DNA from 3 places in the Anaerosinus sp. genome. Region 2 is predicted to be linked to each of the others. Evidence: riboswitches for the same ligand, from Rfam matches in the RefSeq annotation. Region 2 holds a riboswitch; each other region holds the start of a gene.

Region 1 (10,502 bases), on a different contig from region 2:
ACAAAACAGATATTTACAATGTGAATATAAAATTAACAAAATGAATAATTATTCAAAAGTGTAATAAATAATTTGCTTCAAAGTTCATAAAATCCCCATTTTGATGAAAAAATTTTTTTTAATATACATATTGACAGTATAAGTTTACGTTCTTATAATAAAAGAGCATTACATTTAAAGTTCTCATGCGGAGAACAAAAGTACCTTGCAAATGGAAAGTTCGTCAATGAACTTTGTAGAGGATAATGGCGATTTTATCGTCTTTTTTTCTCGAACAAAGCATAAATAATATTGTCGTTTTTAAATAATTGTGATTGATATCGCTTATTGATGAAGCCATGCGAAAGTTACCAAATAAATGATGGTGCTCAGCAAGGCTTTTTTTAATACTTGTGTGGTAAATCTTAAGAAGAAAAATGTTTAGTTAAGATATGGAGGAGAGAATATGTGCAGAATTGGTTCAATAAAAAGTAAATTCCCAGTTCATCCATCGAAAGCATTACATTTAATGCTGCCTCAGCAGGAAGGTCATGATAACTCTGGTTTTGCGATGGTTATGCAAGACTTATATGGAGTTTTTGAAAATTATAAAGATAAACCTCTATTATCCCTTGCATGTACGCAACGCGGGGCACAACTCGTTGAAGATTATATGGATAGTCATAACTTTGTGCAGGTTGCAGAATGGATTCCTAAAGGAAACAAACAACTGGGATTAGATATTAAAGCAATGCCTTATTATATTTTCCGTAACTATGATTATCCTGAAAAATATCGCGATAAATCGAAAGAGGAGCGCGAAGAATTATTATTAGATACAAGATTGGCACTAAGAAAAATTTTAGAAGACGAAGATGAAGGGTATGTATATTCCTTTTGGCCGGATGTATTAACCCTTAAAGAAATTGGTGATCCAAGAGATATTGCTACGTATTTCCGTCTCTGGGATGACAGCGGGGATTTAATGGCAAAAAGCATTGTTACTCAATGTCGTCAAAATACTAATTATGATATTGTTCGTTATGCTGCACATCCGTTCTTTATTCAAGGTTATACGCTTTGTGCAAATGGAGAAAACACTTTCTATACGAAAAATAAAGAGTATCAAAAATCTTTGCATCGCGGCTATATTGGTTTTGAATCCGATTCGCAAAACTTTATCTATACGCTTCATTATGTTCTGCGCCAATTAAAATGGCCGATTAAATATTTTAAACACGTCATTACACCTTTGCCGTTTAATGAAATAGAGCAAAGGGAAGATCGCGAAGTTTTGGAAGCAATCCGCCAATCGCTTGGACATTTGGAGATTAACGGACCAAATACCATTATTGCGGTACTTCCGGACGGCAATATGATTACTTGTTGCGATTCTAAAAAACTTCGTCCGGTTGTTGTTGGCGGCGATGAAAACACAATTGCAATTTCATCTGAGGTTTGCGGACTCAATGTAATTTTGCCAAATCGTGATACGACGAAGGATATTTATCCGAATGAACGCGAAGTCGTTGTGATTAATAATGATTTGGAGGTGCAGAGATGGAAACAGTAAGAACGCAAGATGTAGGGAAAAATGATTTGAAATGGAAGATAGAATATCACGCAGAACGTTGTACAATGTGCGGAAGCTGTATTTCTGCCTGTACGATGAATGCAATTGAGGCAACGATGGCACGCCGCAGTGTGACGGTATCTAATGCATGTCAGCCGGACCCGGTAAAAGAGCATAAAGCTGTACCGGTAATTAAGCAAAAAGCTTCGATTGCCAATGCTTGTGTCGGTTGTGGAATGTGCGAAAAGGTATGCCCGAACAATGCAATTCGTCCAGTAAGAAACCCTGATCATCGTGTGAATTTATTAGCGCGTGATCATGGTCCGATTAAACGTGGCGGACGTACAAACTTGAATGCACAGCGTACTTTAGATAGCGTGATTGTTGGTCGCATCAGCCAAATGACAGACCCGGCACTTGACTCTGAACGACACACGTTTGATATCTTAGCGCCGTTTGGACGCGTATTAAATCCTAAAGAATTACCGCTTTCGTTAACGGGCGGCGAATTAAAAATGAACAAGAAAACACCACCGGTTAACTGGATTTATCCCTTGATTTTCAGTGATATGTCCATTGGTGCACTTTCAACACGGGCTTGGGAAGCAGTATCTTTAGCGACGGCGTATTTAAATGAAAAACACAATCTTCCGATTCGTATGTGTTCCGGTGAAGGCGGTATGCCGGTGAAATTGCTAGAATCTGAACGGTTAAAATACATGATCCTGCAAATCGCATCCGGTCATTTTGGTTGGAACAGAATTATTCAAGCAATGCCTAGAATGAAGGTGGATCCTGCCGGGATTTTGATTAAAATCGGTCAGGGTGCAAAACCGGGGGATGGAGGACTTCTTCCGGCGGCAAAAGTAGCAGAGCACGTACAGGCAATTCGTGGGGTACCAAAAGCAACATTAAGTTCGCCGCCAAATCACCAAGGGCTATATTCTATTGAAGAATCCGTACAGAAAATGCATTTATCGTTAAATGCTGCCTTTGGCTTTAGAGTTCCGGTAGCGATTAAATGCGCGGCTTCGGCAACGTCTGTTTCCGTTTATAACAACTTATTGCGCGATCCATATAAAATTTGTGGCGGGTTCTTCCTTGATGGGATTCAAGGTGGTACAGGGGCTGCAAATGAAGTATCGCTTGATCATACAGGTCATCCAGTCGTATCTAAATTGCGTGAATGCTATTTAGCGGCAGTAAAACAAGGTCTGCAAGGACAAATTCCGCTTTGGGCAGGCGGTGGAATTGGGATGACAGGCAACGCGGCAGCTGATGCGTTTAAGATGATCTGCCTTGGTGCAAATGGTGTTTTTGTCGGCAAAATTTTAATTCAATTGTTAGGTTGCGTAGGAAACGAACGGGGCAGATGTAATGCTTGTTCGACAGGAAAATGCCCGACGGGTATCTGTACGCAAGATCCGCGACTTGTGAAACGTCTTGATATCGATAAGGGCGCACAAAATATTGTTGATTACGTACTTGCGCTCGATAGTGAAATGCGTAAATTGATGGCGCCAATCGGCAATAGCTCGCTTCCTGTAGGCCGTTCCGATGCATTAGTGACAACAGATAAAGCGGTTGCAGATAAATTGGGAATACAATATGTATGTTAGGAGGGAAGCTAAGTGTTTAAAATTAATACATTAGAAAATCACAATCGTATGTCGACGCAGGATTTGCTCTTGGCAATCAGTGAGGCTTTAGCAAACGGAGAAACAGAATTTGCTGTGGCGGCTTCCGGCCAACATGATATTGGCGGTCCGTTATGGCATCCGGAGGGGAAAAAGTTAACATTCCGTGTGACAAACGCAGGTCAACGCGTTGGGTCCATGTGTCTTGATAATACAGAAGTTATTGTAGAAGGCTCGGCATCTGCCGATGTCGGCTGGCTGAATGCCGGCGGTAGAATTGTTGTAAAAGGTGATGCCGGTGATACGGCTGGACACTGTGCGGCAGGCGGGACGATTTATATCGGCGGTCGCGCTGGGACGCGTTCTGGATCACTCATGAAACATGATCCACTTTATGATGCACCGGAATTATGGGTGCTGAAAAATGTCGGCAGTTTTTCATTTGAATTTATGGGCGGCGGTAAAGCTGTTGTTTGTGGGTACGACAGTGAGCAGTTTGAGTCTGTACTTGGTGATCGTTCTTGTATCGGTATGGTTGGCGGTGTGCTTTATTTTAGAGGCAAAGCAAAAGGAATGTCTCAGGAAGTAAAAATCACAGCTTTGGATGCAGATGATATTGCTTATCTAGAAAGTAGGATGGATGATTTTCTGGGCGCAATAGAAAAGCCTGAACTTCGAGCGGAATTAACAAAATGGAAGGACTGGAAAAAGCTTCGTCCACTTGCTTTTGATGAAAAAAAACCAAAAGCACTGGAGAGCATAAATGAATATCGGACGACCGAATGGGTAAAAGGCGGCATTTTTAGCGATGTATGCATGGATGACTTCATTGTAAATTCTACGGTTGTGACAGGAATCTATCGTCAGCGCGTTCCAGCTTGGGACAATGCAAAATATGCGGCTCCGTGTGAATTTAACTGTCCATCCGGAATTCCGACGCAGCAACGTTACAATTTACTTCGTCAGGGCAAGGTGGAAGAAGCATATAAATTAGTACTTGAATATACACCATTCTCTGGATCAGTATGTGGCAGTGTCTGCCCAAATCCATGTATGGAAGGCTGTAGCCGTGCATCCATTGACCAAGCGATTCAAATTGGTTCACTTGGCAGAGAGTCTATCCATATAAAAGTAGAAAAACCATCCGTGCGCACTGGCAAGAAGATATCTGTTATCGGCGGCGGTGTAGCAGGATTAAGCGCAGCTTGGCAGTTGGCGAAAAAGGGTCATGATGTTACGGTATATGATGAATTTTCCGCAATGGGCGGTAAGCTTGAGCAAGCAATTCCACGCAGTCGGTTAGCGCATGAAATTTTAGAAGCGGAATTAAAACGCATTCAAGATATGGGCGTAACCTTTGTCAATAACTGCAAAGTAGATAGTGATAAATTTAATGAGATTAAAGTAGCTAGTGATGCCGTTATCGTTACCACCGGTGGACATAATCCTCGTGTATTCCCATGGCCTGGAAAAGAAAAAGTCGTAAAAGGGTTAGACTTCCAAAAAGCAGTGAACCGTGGTGAAAATCCGAAAGTCGGCAAACATGTGCTTGTTATCGGTGCAGGAAACTCTGGTATGGATGCTGCACTTGATGCGTATGAAATGGGAGCAGAAAAGGTAACTTGTATTGATGTGCAAAAGCCGGCAGCCTTTAAAAAGGAAATTGAACACTTTGAATCTCTTGGTGGCGATATCATTTGGCCTGTAATGACGAAAGAAATCACAGATAAAGGAATTCTCGCTGAGGATGGAAGATTCATTGAAGGCGACATGGTCATTGTAACGGTTGGGGAAACACCAATCCTAGATTATTTACCTGAAGGGTTAAACAAATTTCGCGATTGGTTAGTGCCAGGTGCAGATACGAGTGTTATGGCTGGTGTATTTGCGGCTGGTGACGTAGTGAAACCTGGCCGTTTAACGGATGCAATTGGGGCTGGTGCGAAGGCTGCAATGGCAGCAGATGCTTACGTAAATGGAGAAGCATATGCACAGGCAGTGAAGAAGGAAGTTATTCCAGCGGGACAAATAAATAAAGCTTACTTTGAAAAATGTCATGGTTGTGAATTGCCAGCGGCAAATCAAGATTTCAATCGTTGTATTAGTTGTGGTACTTGCCGAGATTGTAGTATGTGTCTTGAATCCTGCCCAGAAAAGGCAATTAGTAAAGTCGTTAAAGCAGACGGTACATTTGAATATGTTTCTGATGCAGAACGTTGTATTGGCTGTGGTATTTGCGCGGGCGTTTGCCCATGCGGGATCTGGACAATGAAGGCAAATGCAGAGAAAATCAATATGTATAGAACCTATAATAAGAATTAAATCAAGTAAAATAAGCCGACAAAATCATTGATTTTGTCGGCTTATTTGGGTTAGGGCGATAAAGTTAGAGTAATTATGTGAAAAAGATTAAATGTTTTTAGTGCTATTTTGAACGGATGATGTAACTTGTAAAGGAACGTCGCCATAATCATTTGGAGCGATAGACCCTTTGATAAAAGTGAGACTTAAATAAAAGGTTGATTTAAGAATGCTTAAGATCTCTATTTACTGAAAAAGAACTTTTTCAATAATTTATAATTTTACAGAAATATACAAGAAAAATGTTAAATTAGGTAATTTATTGACAGGCCCGAGGGGCAGTGTTATGATGATAAAGTATTACCATGGAAAATATTTCTTGCGATTTATTGAAATGATGTGAAAACTAAATATTGAAGGGAACAGGTGCCCGTGAGGGCTTAATAGGGAAGTTCGGTTCAATGCCGGCGCGGTCCCGCCACTGTAATAAGGAGTTAGTCCAAGATATGCCACTGGGGTGAAAACTTTGGGAAGGTTTGGATGAGCGATGATTTAAAGCCAGGAGAACTGCCTGTTTATCAATCACCGAATATGGAGATTAGATGCTGCGTTAACTGTTGGATAGAACAATTCAAAGTTTAATGTTGACCATCCATTCAGTCCATACAACCTACGAGTGATAGGGAGGGGATAAAATAACAGCATTTATATTGCTATTTTACCCAGCTTCGTGCTGGGTTTTTATGTTTTTATTTGCTGATAATTGAAATCTGCCTTTTCGAAGAGGTAGATTTTTTTGTTAGTAAGATGGATTGTGTAGTTAAGAAATTTTTAGGAGGATAAATCGGGGATGAAACATTACAGCCAAAAAAAGAAAGCAATCGGGATGGCGATTGTTTGTGGAATGATATTGGGCACGCAATTATCAATCGGTAGAGAGATTGCTTGGGCAAATGAAGAAGTATTGGATGAATTTTATTTAGATGGTGTTGTTGTAACTGCGACAAGGACTGATCAGACAGTAAAAGAAGTTCCTACCACAGTACAAGTAATCACACGTCAAGATATTGAAAAGCGACAATCTAGAACGTTACGGGATGTTTTGCAAAATGCACTAGGGGTGACCTTGTGGAAGGATTTTCAGGGAAGATCACAAGTGAGAATTCGTGGCTCGGAATCAAGACATGTTTTAATTATGGTTGATGGCAAACGGATGAGCGGAGAACTTTCGTATAACTCAGCCAATGCGCATGAAATCGATCGAATCAATATGGATAATGTGGAACGTGTTGAAATTATCCGCGGTTCTGCCGGTTCGCTGTATGGAAGCGATGCAATTGGCGGCGTTGTCAATATTATCACGCGACAACCAATGAAAAAACAAGGCTCGATTAATTATGATTATTCATTTTATGAACATGGTGACAGTGCAGGTCCGACAACTAGTATTTTTTATCAAGATATCAATGAGACAGGAAATATGAGTTGGAAGATATCGGGAAGTTATAACGATAGTAAGCCATTCTATGTAGATAATGAAGGAACAAGTAATAATTATTTTGGCAAAGAGCAAAATATTGATTTTGGCATGACCTATACGGCTGAAAATGGAAATCGCTTAAGTTTTGATTTCGGACAATTGAACGAAGACACACAGCGTTCAGAAGCGGGGCAATCTTATCATCCGATGATGCCAAAATCAGATAAAATTAATAAAAATGAAAATAAACGTACGAATTTATCGCTGAGCTATGAGGGTGAAGATGCTAAACAAAATTGGTCGGTTCGGGCATATCAGTCGAAATATGAAAAGGAATATTTTATTTATAAACAGACACGGCGCAATAATATTGTTACTATACCTTATACATTAAATAGTTTCGATTGGGTGAATCGTACAATTAATGTCCTTGAAGGAAAAGACAGCTGGCAACTGGGTGATAAGCATCTAGCTACAGCTGGTTTTGAATGGAGACAAGATAAATCGGAAGGAACGAGAATAAAAACCGATCTAAATAGTAAAAAAACGAGTGATGAAGCATCTATTGACTATGTTTCCTTGTATTTTCAGGATGAAATTCGTCCAAATGATCAATGGCTATTTATACCATCCATAAGATTTGATCATAGTAATTTATTTGACTCTGCTTGGACAGGAAATTTAGCATCTACTTATCACATTGCTGATGATACTAGGTTAAAGTTTGTTGTGGGACAAGGTTATAAGACACCGACGATTAATGAACTTTATCATGCTTGGGAAATGTTTGCAGGCAGCGCGATGGGCGGACCAGGTCAGTATTTCCAGGGAAATCCTAATATTAAGCCGGAAAAATCATGGAACTATGAATTAGCATTAGAAAAAGATTGGAATGATAAAACAACAGGACATTTTGGTTTATTTAGAAATGATGTTAAAGAATTAATTACATCTACTTGGACTGGTAAATATGTGGATAGTGCTGGAGACTTAGTTTCCAGTATGATACCGACAAAAGACAAATTAATGACGTATAAAAACATTCCCGAAGCGAGAATGCAAGGAATAGAAGCTTCAATCCAGCATCAATTGAGTGATGAAGTAGATTTGAACTTTGGCTATGTTTATTTAGATGCAAAAGATCAAGGAAGCAGTCAAAGACTAGAAGATCGTCCTAGACATCAGCTTAATTTAGGATTGTTTTATCATCCGAAGGATACGAACTGGCAATTTAACTTGGATGTAGTAAGTAATATTGATTATTGGGCGAGCAAAGATGGCAATATTACAACGGGGGATAAAGAAATGGAAAATAGCACATTTACAGTAGTTAATTTCTTAGCACAAAAAGATTTAGATGCGAGGGCAAGCCTATACTTAGGCATAGATAATCTCGGCAATTATCATGATTATAATAAAGATGTATATGGAAGAATGTATCGTGTTGGAATCAACTGCAAATTCTAGTTTGGTTAGGACTGAAAGTGAGTGTTGTATGAATAAAGGATTAATAGTGGTTAGTGCAATTTTATTTATTGCAGCTAGTATATTGTTTTCTGGATGTGGGAATAAAGAATCTTTGACTTTAGGGGAAAATCATAGCCAGAACTTGACAATCATCGACGATAATCATCGCGAAGTGTTATTGGCAAATACACCAGAACGAATTGTGGTGTTATCACCATCCTTTCTAGAAATTTTGGATCAGGTACAGGGGAAAGTTGTCGGACGGGCAACCTCACAGATTGCTCAGATTCCCGAGCGATATAAAGATAGTGCAGAAGTTGGTTTTGTTTATCGAATTAGCAGTGAAGCTGTAGTGAGCTTACAGCCTGATTTAGTCATTGCCTATAAAGGAATGCATGAGAATTTGCTACCAATATTGGAGGAAAACCATATTCCGGTGATTGTACTTAATCTGAAAACTTATCAAGACGTAAAACGAAATTGCGAATTATTAGGGCTGGTTTCCGGTCATGCAGATTTGGGGCAAGACTTGGCAAAAAAATTAGATAACGGTGTCCAAGATGCTATAGCAAATGTTCCATTAGTTAGCAAGAAAACAGTGATTTTACATACGACAATGAATGATATTTCCGTAGAAACGGAGGATAGCATCGCAGGAAGTGTGGCTGCATTACTTCATTTAGATCTGGCAATTAAGTCTGGAGATATGCCAATCGCAAAGATGAATGGTATGGCATCCCCAGATAAAATTGTATATAGCATGGAAGCACTCGTAGAAAAAGATCCTGAAGTATTATTTATTACTTCAATGGGAGCTAACGGAGGCGCACTTGAACGGATTAAGTCAGAAATGGAAAATAATCCGGCATGGTTAGAGTTGCAGGCAGTAAAAAATAAACAAGTTTTCTTTTTATCAGAGAACTTATTTTTACTCAATCCCGGGCTGCGATATCCAGAAGCAGTCCGCTATATGGTAGAACAATTATATCCGAAAAATGAATCGCGATAAGGAAGATGGATTTGGGGGAAAGAGATATCATGATGAATTTGACGAATGGATTAGCTGAGTTTATGCAACTGGAAAATCATAAAGAATTATTCGGGCTAAAAGCAACACGAAAGATGAGTGAGTTATTTAATGATTGCACACTTCAATACTCGCCGCGTCATCTGCTACCAATTATGCCACCTAAACAGCAAATTCGCTTTCGTGAACAGGCGATGATAGCAGCAAAAAAAAATAAAAGCGCAGTATATATACATATCCCATTTTGTAAGCAACGCTGTAGTTACTGTAATTTTTGTGGCTATCCAAGTGATTTAGCAATGCAAGAGGAATATGTTGATTTGCTATGTCAAGAGTTATCACTAATAGAAGATTTTGAGTACTATCAAAGTCAGATGATTTCAGCAGTTTTTATCGGTGGAGGTAGCCCTAGTGCATTAAATGAAGATCAGTTAGAACGGTTATTAAGTAAAATAAGAAAAGTTTTTTTACTGGAATCTGGCTGTGAATTTACATTTGAAAGTAATATCACTGACTTTAATGAGGCTAAATTAGCGATTTGTTTAAAGTATGGTGTAAATCGCTTTAGCTTTGGCGTTCAAACGTTTTCTACGGATTTACGACGTAAATTAGGACGGTTGGCTGAACAAAAAGTTATTGTAGAAAAGCTAAAATCGCTTGCCCAAACAGGGGTAAATGTCATCGTTGATCTTATCTATGGATTGCCGGGACAAACTATGGAAGATTGGCAAAAGGATTTGGAATTCTTACTGCAATGCAATGTTACAGGGGTAGATTTATATAAATTGCAACGTTTTCCTCATTCAATACTGGAAGAGAAGCTTAAAACTAGAGCATATCCACCGTGCCCAGCGGCAGATGAGCGAATGAAATTATATGAACGAGGAGCAAGCTATTTGCAGGAAAATGCTTGGCAGCAGCTGAGTTGTTGCCATTTTACATGCGGCGAAAAAGATAAGAGCCTTTATAATAAACTTGCCAAAAATGGCAGTGATATTTTTGCTTTTGGTGCTGGAGCCGGAGGCAGTATTGGAGAGT
Region 2 (10,502 bases):
AACCCGACCAGCCAGAAGCAACGGCACTAGAAGTTACAGTATACTCTAAAATTAGATTCCAACCAACGAGAAACGCGATAAATTCACCTAAGGATGCATAAGTGTATGTATAGGCACTACCTGATGAAGGAACGATAGAAGCAAATTCTGCATAGGCAAGGCCAGCAAAAGCACAGGCTAAACCAGAAATAATAAAAGAAATCATTACGGCAGGTCCCGCATATTTTGCAGCAGCAACGCCAGTCAACACAAAAATTCCCGTTCCGATAACACAGCCGATGCCGAGCAAAACCAAATCAATTGCTCCTAAATTTTTTACCATACCAGAATTTTTAGCCATGGCACGCATATCTTCTATGCTTTTTGTTCGGAATAGATTCAAAAAAATCACACCTTTTCCTATTATTCTTAAAATGTCATAAATAAGAGTATAGTAGAAATGATGTGTTATTGTCAAAGTAAAGCCAGCTAAATAATGAAGGCATAATATTAATTTGCTAGATAAAAATAAATATATTAGGGGAAATATAATGCTTTTATAAACATATTTAAAGTTTATAAAAGCATTATTAACAGAAAATCTATTTTTAAAATTTAGAGATAACCTTTAAAAGCCGTTGGAATGGCATAATCATCTATAAGGTTTTGTGGTGAAATCCAATGATAATTGCTTTTGACAGGAATTTGTTCTAACTCAATGTAATATCCTATCATATGCCATTCAATATGGGTGAAAATGTGTTTGGAAGGCGGAAGCGGAGTAATATTTTTTACTTTATAGTTTTTTTCTTGGAGATAATGAATTATTTGTGCTTGCCCCATGTGATCATCTAAGTGAGGTAATTCCCATAGGCTTGCAAGTAAGCCGGTGGATGGTCTTTTTTGCAAAGCAATTTTATTTTCATATTGTAAGCGAAGCATCGTATAACTTTCTATACGTTTAGTTTTTTTAGGTGCTTTTACAGGGATTTCACTTATGCAATCTTCAGCGAAACTCAAACAAATTTGCTTGAGCGGGCAGCTATAGCATTTTACGGCTCCTTTCGGTAAACAAACCGTTGCACCGAGCTCCATTAAGGATTGATTAAAATTACCCGCTTCATTTGCGGGGATAACTTGCGCAAGGTACGATTCAATTTTTTTGCGAGTTTTTTCTTTCATAATATCATCGCGGCTTGCTAGTAAACGTGTAATCACTCTTAAAACATTTCCATCAACTGCTGGAACGGGAATTTGATAAGCGATAGAGGAAATGGCTCCAGCTGTATAAGGACCAATCCCGGGCAATGCAAGAAGTTTTTTATAGTTTGCAGGAAGCTTTCCGTCATAATTTATAACAATTTCTTGTGCTGCTTTTTGTAAATTTCGGGCACGGTTATAATAGCCTAATCCTTCCCAAAGTTTTAATAATTCATTTTCGGGAACTTCAGCTAATGACTCAACGGTTGGCAAGGCGGAAATAAAACGATCAAAATATGGTTTCACTGCTTCGACGCGTGTTTGTTGGAGCATGATTTCGGATATCCAGACGAAGTAAGGATTAGGATTTTCACGCCAAGGTAAAATGCGTGCATGGCTATGATACCAACGGAGTAAGGGTGTAACGATTTCTTTAAGCATCATTGTTGTACTATTTGTTTGCATAGTATTTTACCTTTTGAATTAATTTTTCATATACAGGGATCATATGAGCTTCTGAACAATAGTTAGAAATTTGACTAAAGGGTAGCCATTTTACTCCGCTGTTTTCATCAGGTTTGTATTGTAATGTTTCTGACTCATCAGCAATAAGCAGATAAGAAAAACAAAGATGTAAATGTGTATTGACGAATTTCCCTTGTTTCATATGACTGAATACAGGGAGAATATCAATTCCGGCAAGTGAATTAGTAAGTGGTGCAGCTTGTGAGATTCCCGTTTCTTCTTTTGCTTCTTTTATTGCAACCTGCAATAAATTACTATCGCCATCCGCGTGTCCACCAGTCCATCCCCAGGATTGATAGATATTATGATGAATCATCAAGGTTTTATCATAAGTTTGATTGACAATAAAACCAGAAACAGCTATATGAGCAATTGTGTTGTCACGTAATAAAATTGTATCGGGAAATTTTTCAATCATTAGACTCATCGCTTTTTTATCTGAGATTTCTTGTTCGTTTATTGGTAGATAATGATAGAGTTCTTTAAGAAATTGCACAGCTAAACCTCTTTTCTTTGTAGATGAATATCATTGTAGCATGTTCGTACTGAAACGACAAATGATAAACAAAGATATCTCAGTAAGAGCGCTAGCTCTTACCGAGACCCATAGTCCCGCCGTATAAAAATACGCCCTAAGAGAATAAACTCTCGGGCGTATTTTGCTATGCTTTTTAATTAAATTTTTTTAGCATATCAATAAGTTGCGTTGCGTGAAGCATTTCTGCTTCTGCAAAATGTGCAAACATTTTTGCAGCTTCTGGGTCATCAAATGCATGTGCAAATCGTTGGTAGTTTCTAACTTCCTCTTGCTTTTGACAAAGTGTTTGCTCCATTGTTTTTTTGATATCAATATGACTCAATCAAATCACCTCCTATAGATAGTTATAACCATCTATAAAAGCAATATTTATAAATAGAGTTCTTAATTCAGATGGAGTTTTAACTCCATCTGAATTTTATAAATCGTTATCCAGGGATTTAATCGCTCGCCTGTGCTCAATGGATATAACTCCCGCTTGTAGAAGATGGGAGTCTTAGAGCAGGTTAATTATCGGATAAAGGATGAAGAACCTAAAAATGATTGTTTCCAATTTATTCTTCTTTTCATAAATTATAATAAGGTAGTTTATTTCTGCAAGAAGTACTTATTTGTATACAAAAACAGAGCAGAAGATAATGCAAATCTACGAAAAAGTGAAAAGGGGGAAACTATGAAAAGAAAAATAAAAAAAATCGTCATCAACTTTTTATGTGTGTTACCTCTATGGATCCTTTCCATTTTGACAGCATATGCTTTTCCACCATCATCCACACCACTGTATAATGGGATAGATGCTTTTGGCAATCTCAATGATTAGCAGAGATATGTTTTTTTATGCAATTTTAAAATGATTATTGAGGTGAAAGTAATATGCAACCAGTGACGACAAATCCGTTTTTAAATATAGCAGTCAACATGTCCATTATATTTTTTGTGTTATGGTTTCTTGGCTATGTGTTTCGATTCATTCACACAGAAAATTGGCAATATCGTCGTAAAAGGCTCTGGAAAAAGTGAAAATAAGTTAATGATTGCAATTATGTTAGTTGCCGCGATATTGTCCTCTATTAGTTCTAATAAAGGAACGACTGATGTTATTATTGGCATTTGTTCAGTTGCGAAAATCCCTGTATCTAGGTGGTTGATGCCACTAGCATTTGCTGCTGGGTTTGGTGGGATTATGACGATGATTGGAACGCCACCTAATATTATTGTTACTGGGGCGTTGGAATGGAAAAAGTGGTGCGGGCAAATTCAGATTTTTAAATAACTTTATGTTAGTTTGCATAAAGTTGTTGGTAAAATAAGAATTTTTGTAAAAAAATATATGCAAACACTATTGACATAAATAAATCATAGTGATAAGATAAGCCTTGTTTATGAGAGTAAATAAAATTTCATATATAGAATTAGGTGTCCGAAAGGACTTAATAGGGAAGTTTGGTTAAATGCCAACGCGGTCCCGCCACTGTATTAGGGAGCGAACTCAACAAATGTCACTGGAAAAATTCTGGGAAGACTGAGCGAGCGATGAACTAGAGCCAGGAGAACTGCCTAATTAACAATCACCGTTTGACCTGCGAGCGATGGGAAGGAGATTTATAGATTGCTAAATCTATTTATCTCGACTTATATTTGTCGAGATTTTTTATTTAGTAAATATATATTAACTTTAAATCCTTCTTTGCAATTGTAGGCAAAGAAGGATTTTTTATTTTAGTCAAAAAGTTTTCTCCGCTTCTTAGCTTTGGCGGAGAACATTGCTCATATATTTTATTTTTTATTGTACTGGGCGTATGCCCGATGTTTCCGTTAGGAGACATCCTTTTTCAAACAAGGGAAGGCACTCTTGTCTTCTCTTTTTTAATAAAAACTCTTTAATAAGTTATCAGTGCACTGAGGGAAAGGATTAGGAATATGAAACAAGCAGAAGAAAAAGAGCTACAAGAAACCGAGCTTCCTATGGTTAGCCTTGATGAGTTTGTTGCTCCTGATTATGAGGAGTGGAAACAAGAAGCAATTGCAACGCTAAAAGGTGGCAGTTTCGAGAAAAAATTGTTTACGAAAACCTATGAGGGCATCACTTTAGAGCCAATGTATACGATGGAAATGGCACCGAATCCTGAAGAATTATCAAACTTGCCTGGCATGGAAAATTATATGCGGGGAACACATGAGGGGGGCTATATAACAAAGCCTTGGCTTATTGCGCAACAAATGGATGATGTTATTCCAGCAAAATTAAACAAATTAATTAAACATGAGTTGGAAAAAGGTGCAACTGCCATCAATATTAAACTTGATGCACTTACAAAACAAGGACAAAATGGTGATAAGATTGACAAGCAAATTCAAAAGGGTGGTGTATCAATCAGTACGATTCAAGATATGTACGAAGTTTTTGCTGGATTGGATTTGAGAAAGTATCAATTATATGTCAATTGTGGTGCAAATAATAGCTTGATGATTAGTATGCTCAGTGCAATGTTAAAAGCGAATTCTCAGAAACTTACTGATGTACATGGCTGTATTGGTGCTGATCCAATTGGTGTATTGGTAGCAAAAGGGGAGTTATCTGCATCGTTAGATGATTTATTCGATGAACTTGCAAAAACAGTGAAATGGACAGAAAAAAATGTGCCAGAGTTAAGAACGATTATCTTGGATGGGCAAGTGTATAGCGATGGTGGAGCTAGTGCTGTTCAAGAATTAGGTTATGTTTTGGCTACGGCGATTACTTATATTCGTGAATTACAAAAACGTGGACTAGAGATAAATACAATTGCAAAACAAATGCAATTTACTTTTTCCTTAGGTGCAATGTTCTTTATGGAAATTGCAAAACTTAGAGCAGCAAGACAGTTATGGTCTAAAGTTGTTGAAAGTTTTGGCGGTGATAAAGAAGCACAAAAAATGATTATTCATGCATGTACTGCGAACTTTAATAAAACAGTATATGATCCATATGTAAATATGCTTAGAACAACAACAGAAGCCTTCTCTGCGGTTGTTGGTGGGATTGATAGTTTAGAAGTACAGCCTTTTGATTCAGCGATTCGTTTAGGTGATGAGTTTTCTAGACGTATTGCAAGAAACACGCAGATTATGTTACAAAACGAATGTAATTTATGTCAACCGGTCGATCCGGCAGGTGGATCCTGGTATATCGAGTCTTTAACAAAACAAGTAGCTGAGAAGTCATGGCAAGTAATGCAACAGGTTGAAGTTGACGGTGGCATGATTGCAGCGTTAAAGGCTGGAAAAGTACAAGGCGATGTAAAAGATGTGTTGATGCAGCGCTTCAAAAAATTAGCACAACGTGCAGACCGTGCTGTTGGTGTAAATATGTATGCGAATGTGCTAGAAGAATTGCTAGAGAAAAATGAACTTGATGTAGCTGCGATAAAAGAAACACGGACAAAGCAAATTAACGATTTTGTTAATGATGTTGATGAAAAATTCCGTGATGAAAAATTATTACAGTTAAGACAAAGCATACAAAACAAGTCAGATGATTTCATCAATGTATTAGAAGCTGCATTTAGTGCGGGAGCAACGCTTGAGGATGCAAGAAATATTTTATATGAAAATAGCGATGGTGAAAGCATTGCTTGTATGGTAGAGAAACATCGTTTTACAGAGCAGTTTGAACAGTTACGTGATAAAGCAAAAGCATATGAAGCCGAGCATGGCGAAAAATTAAAAATCTTTTTAGCGAACATGGGGAAAATACCGCAACATAAACCTAGAGCTGACTTTAGTACGGGGTTCTTCGAAGTAGGTGGCTTTGAGGTACTTAAAAATGATGGATTTATGACAACCGATGAGGCTGCCGAGGCAGCGGTAAAATCAGGTGCGTTGGTTGCAATTATCTGTTCAACCGATGATACGTATCCAGAACTTGTTCCACCAGTTGCGAAAAAAATAAAAGCTGAAAAGCCAGAAATGATTGTTATGCTTGCTGGCGCACCAGCACCAGAATATGAAGCATCTTATCGTGAAGCAGGAGTTGAGGAATTTATTCATGTTCGGGCAAATTGCTATAATATCTTGACTTGGCTACAACAACAAGGAGGGATAAAATAATGCAACCTGATTTTACAAAAATGGCTTTTCAAGGACAGGCAAAACAAGAGAGTTTTGCTGAATGGAAAGATAGATTAGAAGCACAAACGGGGTGTAGTGTTAAAGAATTGTATCAACGGACGATGGAACAAATTGATTTAAAACCGCTATATACGAGAAGTGATTTAGCAGGGATGAATCATTTACATTATGTCGCAGGGATTCCACCATTTCTGCGTGGCCCTTATCCAACAATGTATGTAACTCGTCCGTGGACAGTTCGCCAATATGCAGGGTTTTCTACGGCGGAAGAAAGTAATGCGTTTTATCGTCGTAACTTAGCAGCTGGGCAGAAAGGTTTGTCTATCGCTTTTGACTTGGCAACACATCGTGGCTATGATTCCGATCATCCACGCGTTGTTGGTGATGTTGGTAAAGCAGGGGTTGCTGTTGATTCAATCCTTGACATGGAAATTTTATTTTCGGGAATTCCATTAGATAAAATGTCAGTATCAATGACAATGAATGGAGCGGTGCTTCCGGTACTAGCATTCTATATTGTTGCAGCAGAAGAACAAGGGGTAAAACAAGAAGTTTTAGCTGGTACAATCCAAAATGATATATTAAAAGAATTCATGGTGCGTAATACGTACATTTATCCGCCAGCAGCATCGATGCGGATTATCGGCGATATTTTTGCTTATACTTCGCAATTTATGCCGAAGTTTAACAGTATTAGTATCTCGGGTTATCACATGCAGGAGGCTGGAGCGACAGCGGATATTGAACTTGGTTATACGCTTGCCGATGGGCTTGAATATATTAGAACAGGAGTAAATGCTGGATTAAGTGTGGATGCATTTGCACCACGCTTATCCTTCTTTTGGGCAATGGGAAAAAATTACTTTATGGAAGTTGCTAAGATGCGTGCTGGACGTTTGCTATGGGCAAAGATTATTAAACAATTTAATCCGCAAAAAACAAAATCCATGGCACTTAGAACACATTCGCAAACTTCTGGTTGGAGCTTAACTGAGCAAGATCCATTTAATAATGTTGTTCGGACATGTATTGAGGCGATGGCAGCAGCACTTGGACATACACAATCATTGCATACGAATGCACTTGATGAAGCAATTGCCTTACCAACAGATTTCTCGGCACGTATTGCTCGTAACACACAATTATATTTACAAGATGAAACAAAAATTTGTAAAGTTGTGGATCCGTGGGGCGGTTCCTATTATGTAGAGGCATTAACACAAGAACTGGTAAAAAGCGCTTGGGCACATATTCAAGAAGTTGAAGCACTTGGTGGTATGGCAAAAGCAATTGATACAGGTTTGCCAAAAATGAGAATCGAAGAAGCGGCAGCACGTAGACAGGCGCATATTGATTCGCGCGATGAAATGATTGTTGGCGTAAATAAATATCGTTTAGATAAAGAAGATCCATTGGATATTCTTGATGTTGATAATGTAGCAGTACGTCAGGCACAGATTCGTCGTTTAGAAAAATTACGATCAAATCGTGATAATGATAAAGTACAATCTTGTTTAGAAGCAATTACAAAATCCGTAGAAACAGGGGAAGGAAACTTATTAGCATTGGCAGTAGATGCAGCTCGCGCAAGAGCGAGCCTTGGTGAAATTTCCGATGCAGTAGAAAAAGTTTCTGGACGGCATAAAGCCATTATTCGTTCAATTTCTGGAGTATATAGCAGTGAATTTGCTGATGAAGATGAAATTAAACGCGTTCGCAAAATGACAGATGAATTTGAAGATGCAGAAGGTCGTCGTCCGAGAATCATGATTGCAAAAATGGGGCAAGATGGCCATGACCGTGGAGCAAAAGTAATTGCAACAGCCTTTGCGGATTTAGGATTTGATGTTGATATCGGACCATTATTCCAAACACCAGAGGAAACTGCACAAGATGCGGTGGATAACGATGTCCATGTTGTGGGAATGAGTTCGCTCGCCGCAGGGCATAAAACTCTATTGCCACAATTGATAGAGGAATTAAAAAAACGTGGACGTGAAGATATTATGGTAGTTATTGGCGGTGTTATTCCAGCTCAAGATTATGATTTCTTGCGTGAACATGGTGCCGCAGCAATATTTGGACCGGGGACAATTATTCCGATTGCAGCCGGAAAAGTCCTTGAAGAATTGAAAAAACGCTTGAATTGGGATCATGAGTAATTCAACTTATCGACCTGATTGGCAACCTGAGTGTGCCGGCAGTGAATTTGCCTGCCGTGTGATGACTGGGGTTAATGGTGGGCACGACGGAATGACAAAGAAGACTGCCCCGTTAGAAAAAACAGCTGCAAGTGGGGTGAAACGTCCAAGGCTCACAGTCGATGATTATGTGCAAGGTGTTTTAGCTGGTGACAGAATGTTATTATCAAGGGCGATTACTCTAATCGAAAGCAATTCGCTCAAGCATATGGTGCTAGCGCAGCAAGTATTGCAAAAATTATTACCGCATACAGGGAACTCAATTCGTGTTGGAATTACTGGTGTGCCTGGTGCTGGGAAGAGTACATTTATTGAAGCGCTTGGTTCAAAATTGTGTGGGTGCGGACATAAAGTCGCAGTACTGGCGGTTGACCCAAGTAGCAGTATTACAAAGGGCAGTATTTTAGGTGATAAAACGCGGATGGAGAATTTGTCAAAGGAACCAAATGCATTTATTAGACCATCACCGTCGAGTTGCACATTAGGCGGAGTTACGAAAAAAAGTAGAGAAACTTTACTTTTATGTGAGGCCGCTGGCTATGATATTATTTTGGTAGAAACCGTTGGAGTTGGACAAAGTGAAATCACTGTCCGCTCTATGGTTGATTTCTTCTTACTTGTTGTTTTAACAGGGGCAGGAGATGAATTACAGGGGATGAAAAAAGGTGTCATGGAAATTGCCGATGCAATTTTGATTAATAAGGCTGATGGCGATAATAAGCAGAAAGCCCAAATGGTCAAAGTGGAGTATGAGCGTATTCTTCATTATTTACGACAGGCTACCGAAGGCTGGCAAACACGTGCACACACTTGTTCCTCACTTACGGGAGAGGGGATTGACGATTTGTGGCATGTTATCGATAAGTTTAAAGAAACGGTGACCACGAGTGGAATCTTTACTTCACGCCGTAAGGAACAAACTTTAGCATGGGTATATTCAATGGTTGAAGAAAATTTGCATAATCGCTTTTATCAAAATGAGCGGGTAAGAGAATGCCGCAGTCACATTGACAAACAAGTGGCTGAAGGTAAAATTTCAGCAACTATGGCAATGCAGCGGTTGCTTGCCGCTTATGAAGAATAAGTGGCAGAAAAGAGATATCCGCAAACCGGCTTCCTATATCATAACCCTAAAAGTTACTTTATAAGTATTTGACTCTCTTTTAGTGATTGCTCATCATTAGGTGCACACACGTCGGTTTGCGTTATCTATATAACTATTAAATTCCCATCAATGGTGATGCGATTTTCGCATCACCATAGTTTGTGTTTAATAGGTAAAGGAAAATACTTGATATTTTATAAATGAGCTAAGGAGGATTAACATGGATTTTATTGTACAAGGGGTAGAGTTTTTCCACAAAGGTGGATTCGTTATGTATATACTCTTAATTTGCTCTATTTTTGTTGTGACGATCGGGGTTGAAAGGGGTTTTTATTTTAGGAGATCAGATTCAGGACGCAAATTTGCAATTGAGTTTTGTGAGCTCATGTCAGAAGATAATTCTTCAGAAGCAAAGAAATTAGCAGATGCTACAAATGGGGATTTAGCAGATATTTTATATCAAGCGATGGGGAAACAAACCAAAAATCAGGAAAAAATAGCTTCCTATTTAGAAATTCAATCTGGAATTGCATTATCGAAAATGCGTAAGCGTTTATATTATTTAAATGTAATTGTTACGATGGCACCACTTTTGGGATTATTGGGTACAATTAGTGGGATGATTTCAGCATTTAGTATTTTTAATCTTGAATCTGGGCAAGCCATGGCAATTACAGGTGGTGTTGGTGAAGCCTTGATTGCTACAGCTATGGGGCTATGTGTGGCGATTATTGCTTTAGCTGTACATTCTTATTTCGCGCAACGTTTAGAAAATGTTGTAACGGATATGGAGCAATGCTTTTCAGTAGTAGAGGCATATAAAGAGCAGGTGATACATCGTGCG
Region 3 (10,502 bases), on a different contig from region 2:
AATGGCAGGATGATCATTGGCTGGCAAAATACACTTGGAAGAAAATTGACCGTCATTATCCTTTCCCGCTGAATGCGAATTATGGAAATATACCTAATATAGATTTGCCAGGATATCTTGACCCAATCTATAACTACCGTCATCAGGACATTACCAGCAAAGAAACGTTAATTGGACGGCGTGATACAGTTGGCAATTTAGAATGGGGGTGGAGTGTAAACTATCTCGACCAGACTAAACGCTATGCAGTAGACGATTGGCAGGAAAAAGAAAAGGTCGATACGACGGTGAATTGGCGTTCGCCAAACTATTACTGGAGCCAATATGACATGGATAAATTAGGCTTTAAAATTGATGGAACTTATAAAATTGGCGATAAGCATCTGTTCGAGTTTTTAATTGATACTTCAAAAGAAAAGATGGATATGGATGGTTGGCGGTTAAAACAATATCAACAAGCTACGATAAGTGTCTTTAAACGGTGGCGTACCTATTATGAACAGAAGCTGTTCAATGCCCAGATTCAAGATACGATTACTTTAAACGAGAAAGGTGATTTTTGGTTGACGCCAAGTATTCGCTATAATCGATCAAATATCTATGGGCTGAGCAATGGTTACGATCAAAACTCCGATCCGCAGAATATTAAATGGCTGCATCAGGCGGATGACCAGACGGATAGTAAAACAACTTGGCAGCTAGCGCTGAAAAAGCAGGTCAATGACAATTTAACACTTCGTGCAACGGGAGGTACATATTTTAGACTACTGAATATGTATGAAATCGCCGGTGATGGTGCAGGCATTTTACCCATGCCAAATATTGGAGGGAGTGATAGCATTTTTCCTCGCCCGGAAGAGGGATCACAATGGGATTTCTCTGCCATTTGGGATGGACAAATCTTCGGTACGGAAAGCAGCAAAATTCAACTGACGTACTTTGGTCGTGATTCCAAGCGGATGTTGCAGCTAGGCACCTGGAATAATTTCTTTTTCGTTTATACCAATGCGGCATCGGCAAAAGTGAATGGCTTAGAGATTCAAGCGGATTTATCCTGGAAGAAATGGGACTTAAACTTGCAAGGAACTTATACGAAGCCGAAAGATGTTATCTATGATTTGAGTAAATTGCCGGGGGCTGGTTATTGGGGAAATAATGGTGTATTCCCTGGTTATCTGACTTATCAGCCGGAATGGGAAGGAACGATGCGGCTGACTTATCGTCCGAGTACCCAGTGGGGGATTTTTGGTCAACTTCGGTATGTAGATAGAATGCGTACTTCTCTCTATAATGATGGAGCTGCTGGAGAACAGTCCTCGTTGACGACTTTGGATTTAGGTGTGAAGTATAAGCCGAATACGAATACACAAATTATCATCGGGGTCAATGATCTCCTTAATAAAGCGAATGATATGTATCTAACGAATCCATTTTATCCGAATTGGGAAGCGTCAAATATCCAGTATCCAATCCAAGGGCGTACTTACTACGCAACTTTGCAATACAATTTTTAACTAATTTTACTTGAAGGGAGGTGGTGCCGTTGGGCGAGGGGAAGATGTGTTAAAAGAAAAAAGAAAAGTAAAAGGGAGAGGTTTATGATGAGTGAAAATTTATTTGCGTACACAGCAACGGATGCAGGATATTCTACAGGAACGGCTGGAGCAATTCACGGTGACAGAACGGCAGCTTCAGCAACCGCATTTACAGCAGTAAAGAATAAAATTGGGTCAGGTTTAAATGGTGATCCAGCATTCTTTAATTTTTTTGAAGGAAATAGCAGTCGGTTGGTTTTACGTCAATATACGTATAGCACTACGGACTTAAGAGCAAATCAAATTATTGCACCACAGGGCAATTGGCAAGCTCCTTTAGCTACGCCAACTTGGTCAGCGGTGGCAAATTTGCACGGTGTAGCAAATTATAGCAGTAGTTGGCTATATGCAACAGGATATGATTTATCAAAAATCGCGGTTGTGAACATGGGGACCGACTATAGTCAAGACTTTGAATATAGTTTCCCAACAAGTTTTACGAATTTTACGAATCCCTATGCGGATGGTGTTTTTCATGGTGAAGCTATGGTTGTAGTTGGTACTTCGCTGTATGCATTGTTTTATGTCAATAAAGGCAGTGGATACGGAACTTATTATGACAGCATTGTAGCAAAGTTTAATATTGATACCGATTTGGGGGAACTAACTTTTGATAGCTATGTTACGGCTGGGAAAAATTCCTTTACGCTGGATTTATATAATAATAAGCTCTATGTTTGCTCATTAGGCGGTATGCAGAATGCGGGTAGCGGCAATGCGGAAACAAAGCTGAGTATTATTGATTTAGGTAAATTTACCCAAGCCGGAGTTACGCATGTGACGATTGACAGTCCGACGACGAATGGTGATTTTCGTGATATTTCTATTGTGAATGATAACCATGTGTACTTATTCTTAGGTCATTATGATGCAAGTTATGGAAATTTAGTTGGTGGTGTTTATCATACGACACTGGCAAATTTAACAACGCCAAGTACTTGGACAAAGATTATTGATGTAAATTCTATGGGGTATCTATGGGGAATTCATGCGGATGGTTATCGCTTGTGGTTTGTTAAAGGAACGCCAATTGATGTTTTTGATGGAACGCCAACTACAACAGTTACAGCAAGCAAAGCATTCAGTATTACCGACATGAGCGATTTTGATGGTGGTAATTTGAACTCAGCTTGCTTTATTGCACCAGATGTGGCTGGGGCAGGAAAGCTGAAAGCTGCAGGCGTTTCTGCACCAACAGCATCTAAATCCCTTGCTTCACATATTCGCTTAGCGCGTGAAGCATGTGAATTAGCAGAAAAATGTAAAAAACAAAGAGTGTGTGCGTTTGATATAGAGTGTTGAAAAGTGTTAGGGAAAAGTTAGACCTAGGCTTTTTAGTGTCTAGGTCTAACTTTATATTTAAATGAGAAAGCCAAGAGGAATAGTGATGAAAAAATGGTTTCTAGTGGGTGCTTTTACTCTGTTATGTAACATGTTTTTTTCTGTAGGTTTTGCAATGGAAGAAAATAAAGATTCAGCAATAGATTGGGAAATTAGCGTGAAGGAAAAGCTTACACCAGAGGAGATAGAAGCAATGCGCTGGACAGAGGTATTTCAAAATGAATTGGCGCAATATTTTTTCGAAGTGAAGTCGATTCAACCAGACAGCGCAGATAAAGATCAAGTGCATGTTACTATAAAAGCAATCTATAAGGATAAAGCGGTGATTAAAAAGCTAAATGAACAATATCAAAAAAAAATGGAGGGAGAAGATAGCATAGCTTATAGTGAGATGCAGATGATTTTTCAGCTTCGTAAAAGAATGTATGCAGTGAAAAATTTAAAATTGTATAGCTCCAAAGGAGTGCTTATCGCGGAGCAAACGAAAGCAGTAAGTTTTGTTCCTGTGCCAGTGAAAACTTTTGCAGATACGATGTACGATTTTGTCAGGAAATGTGCACAAAATTAATAGGTATGAAATGACAAAAGAATTAGAAACTTATTGTAAATAAAATGACTATATTGGGGAATGAAAGAAGTATTTTTATAAAAGATAAGATGAATGATAAAAAAATCTACAGATAATGTTGCTAAATAAAAACAAAAGGAGTATACTCTTATTTTGTAAGAAAATGAAAAGTAATACAAAAATGAATAAAGATGGAATGGGTGTCGAAAGACTTAATAGGGAAGTCCGGTGAAAAACCGGTGCGGTCCCGCCGCTGTAACAGGGAGTAAGGCTACATGAATGTCACTGGGAGAAATCTTGGGAAGGCGTAGCCAAGCGATGATCTGGAGCCAGAAGAACTGCCTATTTAACAATCACTGTTAGACCTGCGAGCGATGGGAAGGGGATTTCTGAAATTTGTTGATATGATATTTTTATGTTGATATTGTTTTGGATTCCAAAGTCTTCTGTCTATCGTAGGTGGAAGATTTTTTTATTTTTAAATCCAGAGACATTAAATTAAAACATGATGGTATCAGATAGGGGTTCTAGTAGGATTTAAAATGTGAAATTTTGTCCGTAAAAAATATATAACGAAGAAATGGGTGTCGAAAGACTTAATAGGGAAGTCCGGTGAAAAACCGGTGCGGTCCCGCCGCTGTAACAGGGAGTAAGGCTATATGAATGTCACTGGGAGAAATCTTGGGAAGGCGTAGCCAAGCAATGATCTGGAGCCAGAAGAACTGCCTATTTAACAATCACTGTTAGACCTGCGAGCGATGGGAAGGGGATTATGAAGCATAGGTTTATTTCCTATGCATTCATATCACTTCTGTCAAACATGGCAGAAGTTTTTTTATTGAATTTTATAAGTAGGGATGAGATTGAAGAAGATGGATAGTAAATGGTTATATCAAATCAAAACGAAAAAAAAGCGCCGCTATCAAAATATAGCAGCGTGCGTAGTTTGTACGTTAGCCTTGGGCTTTGCTACACCGGCTGGGGTGGTATGGGCTGATGAAGCAGAGAAAGATATTGAAAAAATATCAAATACAGAGAATGAACTAGACCAGTATACGTTAGATACTGTTACTGTTGAAGCAAAGCGCCCAGATTGGGAGTCAAAATTATCTCCAGGCACAGTAACTGTGATTCGTCCTGACGATTACAAAGGTGAGCAGAAAACATTGCCGGAACTCTTAAAAAAGGTTCCAGGAGTACATGTGCGTGAAGTAAATGGGAAAGGTCAGTATACGACTGTAACAGTTAGAGGTTCAACAGCGGCGCAAGTTGGGGTTTTTCTAGATGGGGTTTTATCAAATTTAGGTGGAGATGCAGCTGTTGATATATCTACAATTCCCGTTGATAATGTTGAGCGGATAGAAGTATATCGTGGTTATATACCAACTCGTTTTGCTGGAACTTTTATGGGTGGTGTTATCAATATAGTAACGAAGAAACCCACCAAGGCAAATATATCGGCAGAAGTTGGCAAATCCTCTTATGGTGGTACAAGGGCAGCTTTGGAAATAACCAATCCATTAGGTAGTGGTAGTTTGCTGATTGGAATTAACCATGATGACAGTGATCAAAAATTTAAATATGAAAATTATGCAGCTGGAAGAAATATATCGGATGCTCAGTTAAGCATAAATTCGTTGCAAGAAGACGTAAATGATTTTAATCCCAAAATGATAGATATGTTAACAAGCGGACGCAAACCGCTTATTTCTATGAGTGATACAGATAAAGATTACTACAAAGCCAATCCTGATGCGTGGGTAGAATTTATTAGAAACACAGGTGACAATAGCTTAAGTCATGCGATAGAAGATAATGCAAGAAATGTAGCACAAAAGTCTGATATGAGTACTTTTAGGCAAACGATGATTGACATGGGCATCAAAGATAAATATATTGCTGAGGGATATCCTGAAACTGGATGGACGAATTGGTGGGATTATGCCGGTGAGGACTGGAATCACCATGGTAGTGAAACAGGGATTATAAATGATAATGTAAAGAATCAAATTATTGATACATATGTGCAAAATACAACGCCTAAAATTATTGATGAATGGACAACTATTGTTGATCCGGATAAAAGTACGTCATTAGCAAGTTCGAAAGAAGACTTAGAAGCGGCGAAAAAGAAACTTAAGGCATTGCAGGATAAAGAAAGATACCGCAGATATAACGATTATAAAAAAGATAGCGCTATTATCAAATGGCAGGACGATAACTTTGTGATTAAAGGAAGCTGGAACAAACTGCAAAGACATTTACCTGATAGTTTATGGGGAGATAGTGTTAACGATGCAGCCACGAATGCATTAGTAGATACAAAAGATATTTTTTATGCGTCAAGTCGTAAACAGGATCTTGAGAATAGTGAAATCCTTTTACAAAATAGGGCGCAATATAAAAAGTTGGAATGGGGCTGGATGATCGACTATCTTCATCAAGATAAAAAATATAAGACGGAACATATGTTAGATTATCCTAATAACTTTAGGTGGAATAATATTCCGCTAAGAGAGTGGAGTCATTATCAATCTGATAAATATAATGTACAGCTTGATGGAAATTATCAAATTAATGATAACCAGATGTTAGAATATCAGTTTAACTTTTCTCATGAAAAGTTAAACATTAAAGGTTCGTTATTAGATAAAGTTCTTGGTGATGATGTTATAGGAAATATATTAGGACAAACTCGTAACAGATATGAGCAAGATTTATTTAATGTGCAGATACAAGATGCGATTACATTGGATAAAGAAGGTACATTCATATTGACTCCAAGTATTCGTTATAATCAATCAAAAATTACTGGGTTTAGTGATGGAAAACGTTTTCCGGTAAATCAAAGTAATAAATTTCATTGGTTACATCAAGAAGATAGTCAGACGGATGGCAAATCTACTTGGCAATTAGCGTTGAAAAAAGATTTTAATGATAGCTTTAGTCTTCGCATGACAGGTGGTACTTATTATAGACTGCTTAATATGTATGAAATTGCCGGTGATGGTGCTGGAATTTTGCCGGCGTCACGAGATGGAAGTAGTTCAATTTTTCCATTGCCGGAAGAAGGAAAGCAGTTTGATATTAGTGCTTTATGGAACGGTAAAACCTTGGGGGCAGACAATAATACTACATTAACTTATTTTTGGCGTGATTCAGATAATATGCTTCAATTGGTGCGTGCAGGTCTTGATTATTGGTCTTATTTTAATGATAGCCGAGCCAAAGTGCATGGCATTGAGTTAGAAAGCCAATTTAAGTGGAATAAATACTCTTTAGATTTACGTACCACTTATACTAAAGTGCATGCGCAGAAAAAAAATACAGCAGTTCATTATCCATATACCGATATATGGATGACTTATCAGCCGGAATGGGAAAGTAGCTTGCGTTTAACTTATACACCAAATAATAAAATATCTATTTTTAGTGAATTGCATTATACAGATGAATATTTTACTAGTACTAGTCGAGATTCTCGTGGTGGCAACTATGCTTATTTGTCGGGAAAACCAGTGAGCTCTTTAACCGTAATCAACGCAGGCGTTAAATGGAAACCAGAGAGAGATTGGCAAATTAATATCGGTTGTAATGACATCTTTAATAAAGGACCTAAACAAAAAATCTATAGTCCTATTGCCTTTACTGAAGATGGGTATATCAATGCAGAGTTTCCTTTACAAGGAAGAACTTACTATGCAACCGTTAAATATGAATTTTAAATGAGAGGAGTGTTTTAGGATTTATGAAAAAAATAGTGTTAAGAAAAAAGAAAAATTCTATAACGAAAAAGAAGTATGCTAGACTTTTAGCGATGATTTTAGGTGGATGCTTAATGACTGGCAATGTTTTTGCTGCAGATTTAGCGGCAGTTGCTTCTTCGGATTACACAAATAGTCAAGTAGGAAAAGTCACGGGGTCAAGAGTAACTACGCATGTTGATTCAGATCCATCAGCAGGCGTTATTAAAGGGTTAAATGGGGATGCCGGTTTATATGCAATTAATGAAAATGGTGAAAGTAAACTGATTTTGAGACAATATACTTACAGTACGACTGAGTTAAAACCCAATCGTGTATTGGATGTAAACGGAGATTGGAATAACCCTGATCAGACTGGAGTGATAAAAGCAGTTGCCAATATGCATGCAGCTGCCTCTAATGGAAAATATTTATTTGCGGCAGGATATGATTTAGGTCAAATTGGTGTAGCAGAAATTGCAGAAAGCTCTTTAAAAGACCAACCGAGTTTAGCTGTTAATTTAAAGAATTGCATTAATGAAAATTGTAGTGCTGGTTATGGTGAAAAGACTACGGTGCATGGTGAAGGCATTGCAGTACGGGGCGATAAACTTTACTTAGTTGCAAGTGTTAATTTGGAAGGGGGCTATGACAATTATGACAATGGATATTTATTGCAATTTAATATTAAAGATAATGGAAGTTTAGAGTTTAATAGTTATTCTAGAGTAGGTAAAAATGCGGATCAGGTACGATTAAGTTTTTATAATGATTCAGTGTTTGTTCCATTTATTGGCGGAAAGCAAAATTATGGATCTGGTAATGCGGAATCAAGAATTGATGTTGTCAAAATTTCTAATGGACAATTAAATACAACATCCCAGGCCATAAAAAAACCGGAAAATGTTAAGTGTGATTTTAGAAACTTAAAAATTTTGCCGAATGGCACAGCTTACGTAATGACCTATAATTTAGCTGCAGCAGGCAGTGGAATGGATGCGCATGTTTATAAGACGACTGTATCTAATTTGCTGTCGGAAAATCCGAAAAATTGGGAAGAAATTGTTAATGGTCAGTATGAAGGTTGGTTTGGTAAGCTGGATGCGGAGTATTATACTAAACGGCTATGGCTGGAAGCCGGCGATAAATTACAGGTATATACCGATGGCAGTACTAAGCCGATTGTTTGGAATGCGAAAGATTTTTCTACCGATGAGCAATATTCTCTGTTCAATTCAGTTGAAATCATACCTACTGATACTGTAAATGGCAAGCTTGCTCAATTAAAATTCATGGCAGATGAAGGATTGACCCAATCGTCACAAACATTGAATAAAATAATAAATTTGAATGCAACGAGTAATAGCGGTGACTATAAAAGTAGCATTACAGGGACAGCAGATGATATACAGTATAATGCAGTAACAAATGATAACAGTCATTATCATTTTGATGCGGATAAAACAATAAACTTGGGACTCGAAAAAGCAGGGGGGAATTTAGATAACAATATTTTAGCAGATATCTATGCAAATGATGGCAACGATATTGTAATTGACGCTAGTGCAAATACATTGCAATTGCAAGCTAAAAATTATATTGGAACTCCGGTGGGGATTTTTGCGGGAAATGGTAAAAATGTGAGCATTAACGCCGGAAATTTAAATATTATTACAAGTGGATATGAAGGTGGAAATAGTCTAACCAATGCTGTTTGGAATGATGCCAGTAAAGATAAAACGAGTATAATTGAAATCAATGCTCCGGTAAATATTTCGATGAGTGGCGGTCTGGGTGGAAACGGAATTGCAATACAAAAAACGGATCGCTGGGGCGAGAAAAGTAATGAAGCAAATGATAGTTCAAAGGTTATCATTCATGGAGATGTGAGCATTTTAGGTGCAGATAATACGGTATGGGGAATACCTGTAAATTCTGAAAATGTTTATTCGCGATTTAATAATGCAGGTATTTTAACGGCTGTTGATAAAAGTGAAGTCGTAATTGATGGTAATGTCGATTTTGCTGTATACGGAAATGGTGTTACGACAAATGCGAAAGATAGTAAGGTTAGTATCAATGGCGGAAAGATTGTGACTCCGTTAGCTACTCAATATGGATACTATGCATTATCATCTTATCTCGGTACCATCAATATGAATACGGGACTAGATGGAAAAACAGTAGGGAGTAATACGGTTAAACTCGATGGTGATTTATTTACACTAAATACCGGTACAATAAATCTTGCATTAACAGATAAAAATTCTTATTTAAATGGAATCATTGATAATGGTGGTACAGCAAATCTATATTTGCAAAATGGTGCCACTTGGTATAATACAAAACAGAATAATCGTTATGCAGATGATAATGAAGATATAGGCGCAGGGCAGCTTAGTCATGTAAGTCGTCTTACAGGTGGAAACACACCACAAAATCGCGGTTTGATTTATCAAAAAGACAGCAACCCGATTACGATCGATAGGTATAGCGGAAATACTTTGGCTTGGTATGATCATAATACATCATCTCCAACTGAAATAATTGGTGGGGCTATTCATATAAAATCGGCAGATTTAGATTCTACGATGACTTTATGGACAGGAAATAATGGGGTTAATACAGCAGATAGTGCTACAGATAATGAAAAAACAATTTTAAATACCGTATTGGATAATCTTGCAAAAAAACTGGTTTATGAAGGGTATAAAGGTAAGGTTGAAAATAATTTAAAAGGAACAGTTGGTATCGCGGAAGGAATGACATCTTCATCGGCGTTAAAAAGTGGGGATATCGCATTTAGTGAAATAACAGGAGAAGGGAGTTATCAAAGTGCGAGTACTCCATCAATCCCTACAGAACAGGTTACTACATCCTTTACGACAACTTTGACCGGACTTAAGGATAATGATATCCAATATGTAAATGGCGGCGTGGTTCAAAAAAATGGGACGGGACAAGAGGAATATCGTCTTACGAAAGATAGTACGATTACCGTGGATGATCAAAATGTAACGGCGAGCAATATTGGCTATTATCCGGCAGTCGTTGGAATTTTAGGCAATGGAAATGACATTACCGTTGCTGCGGAGGGAAAATCTCTGGATTTGGATTGTGTAAGCACAACGGGAACCAGTCAAGCAATCGGTGTATATACAAATAAAAACGTAAATGTACAGGCTAATAATTTGAACATTAAAGCTACTGCTGCAGGAAAAACGGCTGTAGGGATTTTTGTCCAAAATGGCGGTC

The links. A riboswitch is a leader RNA that binds a small molecule or an ion and turns the genes downstream of it on or off. The one in region 2 is predicted to bind cobalamin.
Region 1: it holds a riboswitch for cobalamin, as region 2 does, so the genes downstream of both, ACWZFG_RS11595 (TonB-dependent receptor plug domain-containing protein) here and ACWZFG_RS02225 (methylmalonyl-CoA mutase family protein) in region 2, are expected to answer to the same signal.
Region 3: it holds a riboswitch for cobalamin, as region 2 does, so the genes downstream of both, ACWZFG_RS00775 (TonB-dependent receptor) here and ACWZFG_RS02225 (methylmalonyl-CoA mutase family protein) in region 2, are expected to answer to the same signal.

What each region holds. Positions count from the first base shown of each region.
Region 1 covers NZ_CBDNNH010000023.1:113,550-124,051, forward strand. Annotated here, with positions in the region: gene ACWZFG_RS11580 (class II glutamine amidotransferase domain-containing protein) at 446-1,552, shown strand; gene ACWZFG_RS11585 (glutamate synthase-related protein) at 1,540-3,171, shown strand; gene ACWZFG_RS11590 (FAD-dependent oxidoreductase) at 3,184-5,511, shown strand; cobalamin riboswitch at 5,898-6,079, shown strand; gene ACWZFG_RS11595 (TonB-dependent receptor plug domain-containing protein) at 6,341-8,437, shown strand; gene ACWZFG_RS11600 (ABC transporter substrate-binding protein) at 8,466-9,446, shown strand; gene hutW (heme anaerobic degradation radical SAM methyltransferase ChuW/HutW) at 9,458-10,502, shown strand, end outside.
Region 2 covers NZ_CBDNNH010000003.1:8,792-19,293, forward strand. Annotated here, with positions in the region: gene ACWZFG_RS02200 (amino acid permease) at 1-382, opposite strand, end outside; gene mutY (A/G-specific adenine glycosylase) at 595-1,644, opposite strand; gene ACWZFG_RS02210 (NUDIX hydrolase) at 1,631-2,200, opposite strand; gene ACWZFG_RS02215 (ferritin family protein) at 2,376-2,564, opposite strand; gene ACWZFG_RS02220 (SLC13 family permease) at 3,198-3,515, shown strand; cobalamin riboswitch at 3,640-3,817, shown strand; gene ACWZFG_RS02225 (methylmalonyl-CoA mutase family protein) at 4,163-6,331, shown strand; gene scpA (methylmalonyl-CoA mutase) at 6,331-8,514, shown strand; gene meaB (methylmalonyl Co-A mutase-associated GTPase MeaB) at 8,507-9,637, shown strand; gene ACWZFG_RS02240 (MotA/TolQ/ExbB proton channel family protein) at 9,879-10,502, shown strand, end outside; gene ACWZFG_RS02245 (ExbD/TolR family protein) at 10,498-10,502, shown strand, end outside.
Region 3 covers NZ_CBDNNH010000002.1:94,560-105,061, forward strand. Annotated here, with positions in the region: gene ACWZFG_RS00760 (TonB-dependent receptor) at 1-1,514, shown strand, start outside; gene ACWZFG_RS00765 (hypothetical protein) at 1,602-2,897, shown strand; gene ACWZFG_RS00770 (hypothetical protein) at 2,983-3,504, shown strand; cobalamin riboswitch at 3,686-3,864, shown strand; cobalamin riboswitch at 4,070-4,248, shown strand; gene ACWZFG_RS00775 (TonB-dependent receptor) at 4,362-7,229, shown strand; gene ACWZFG_RS00780 (autotransporter outer membrane beta-barrel domain-containing protein) at 7,253-10,502, shown strand, end outside.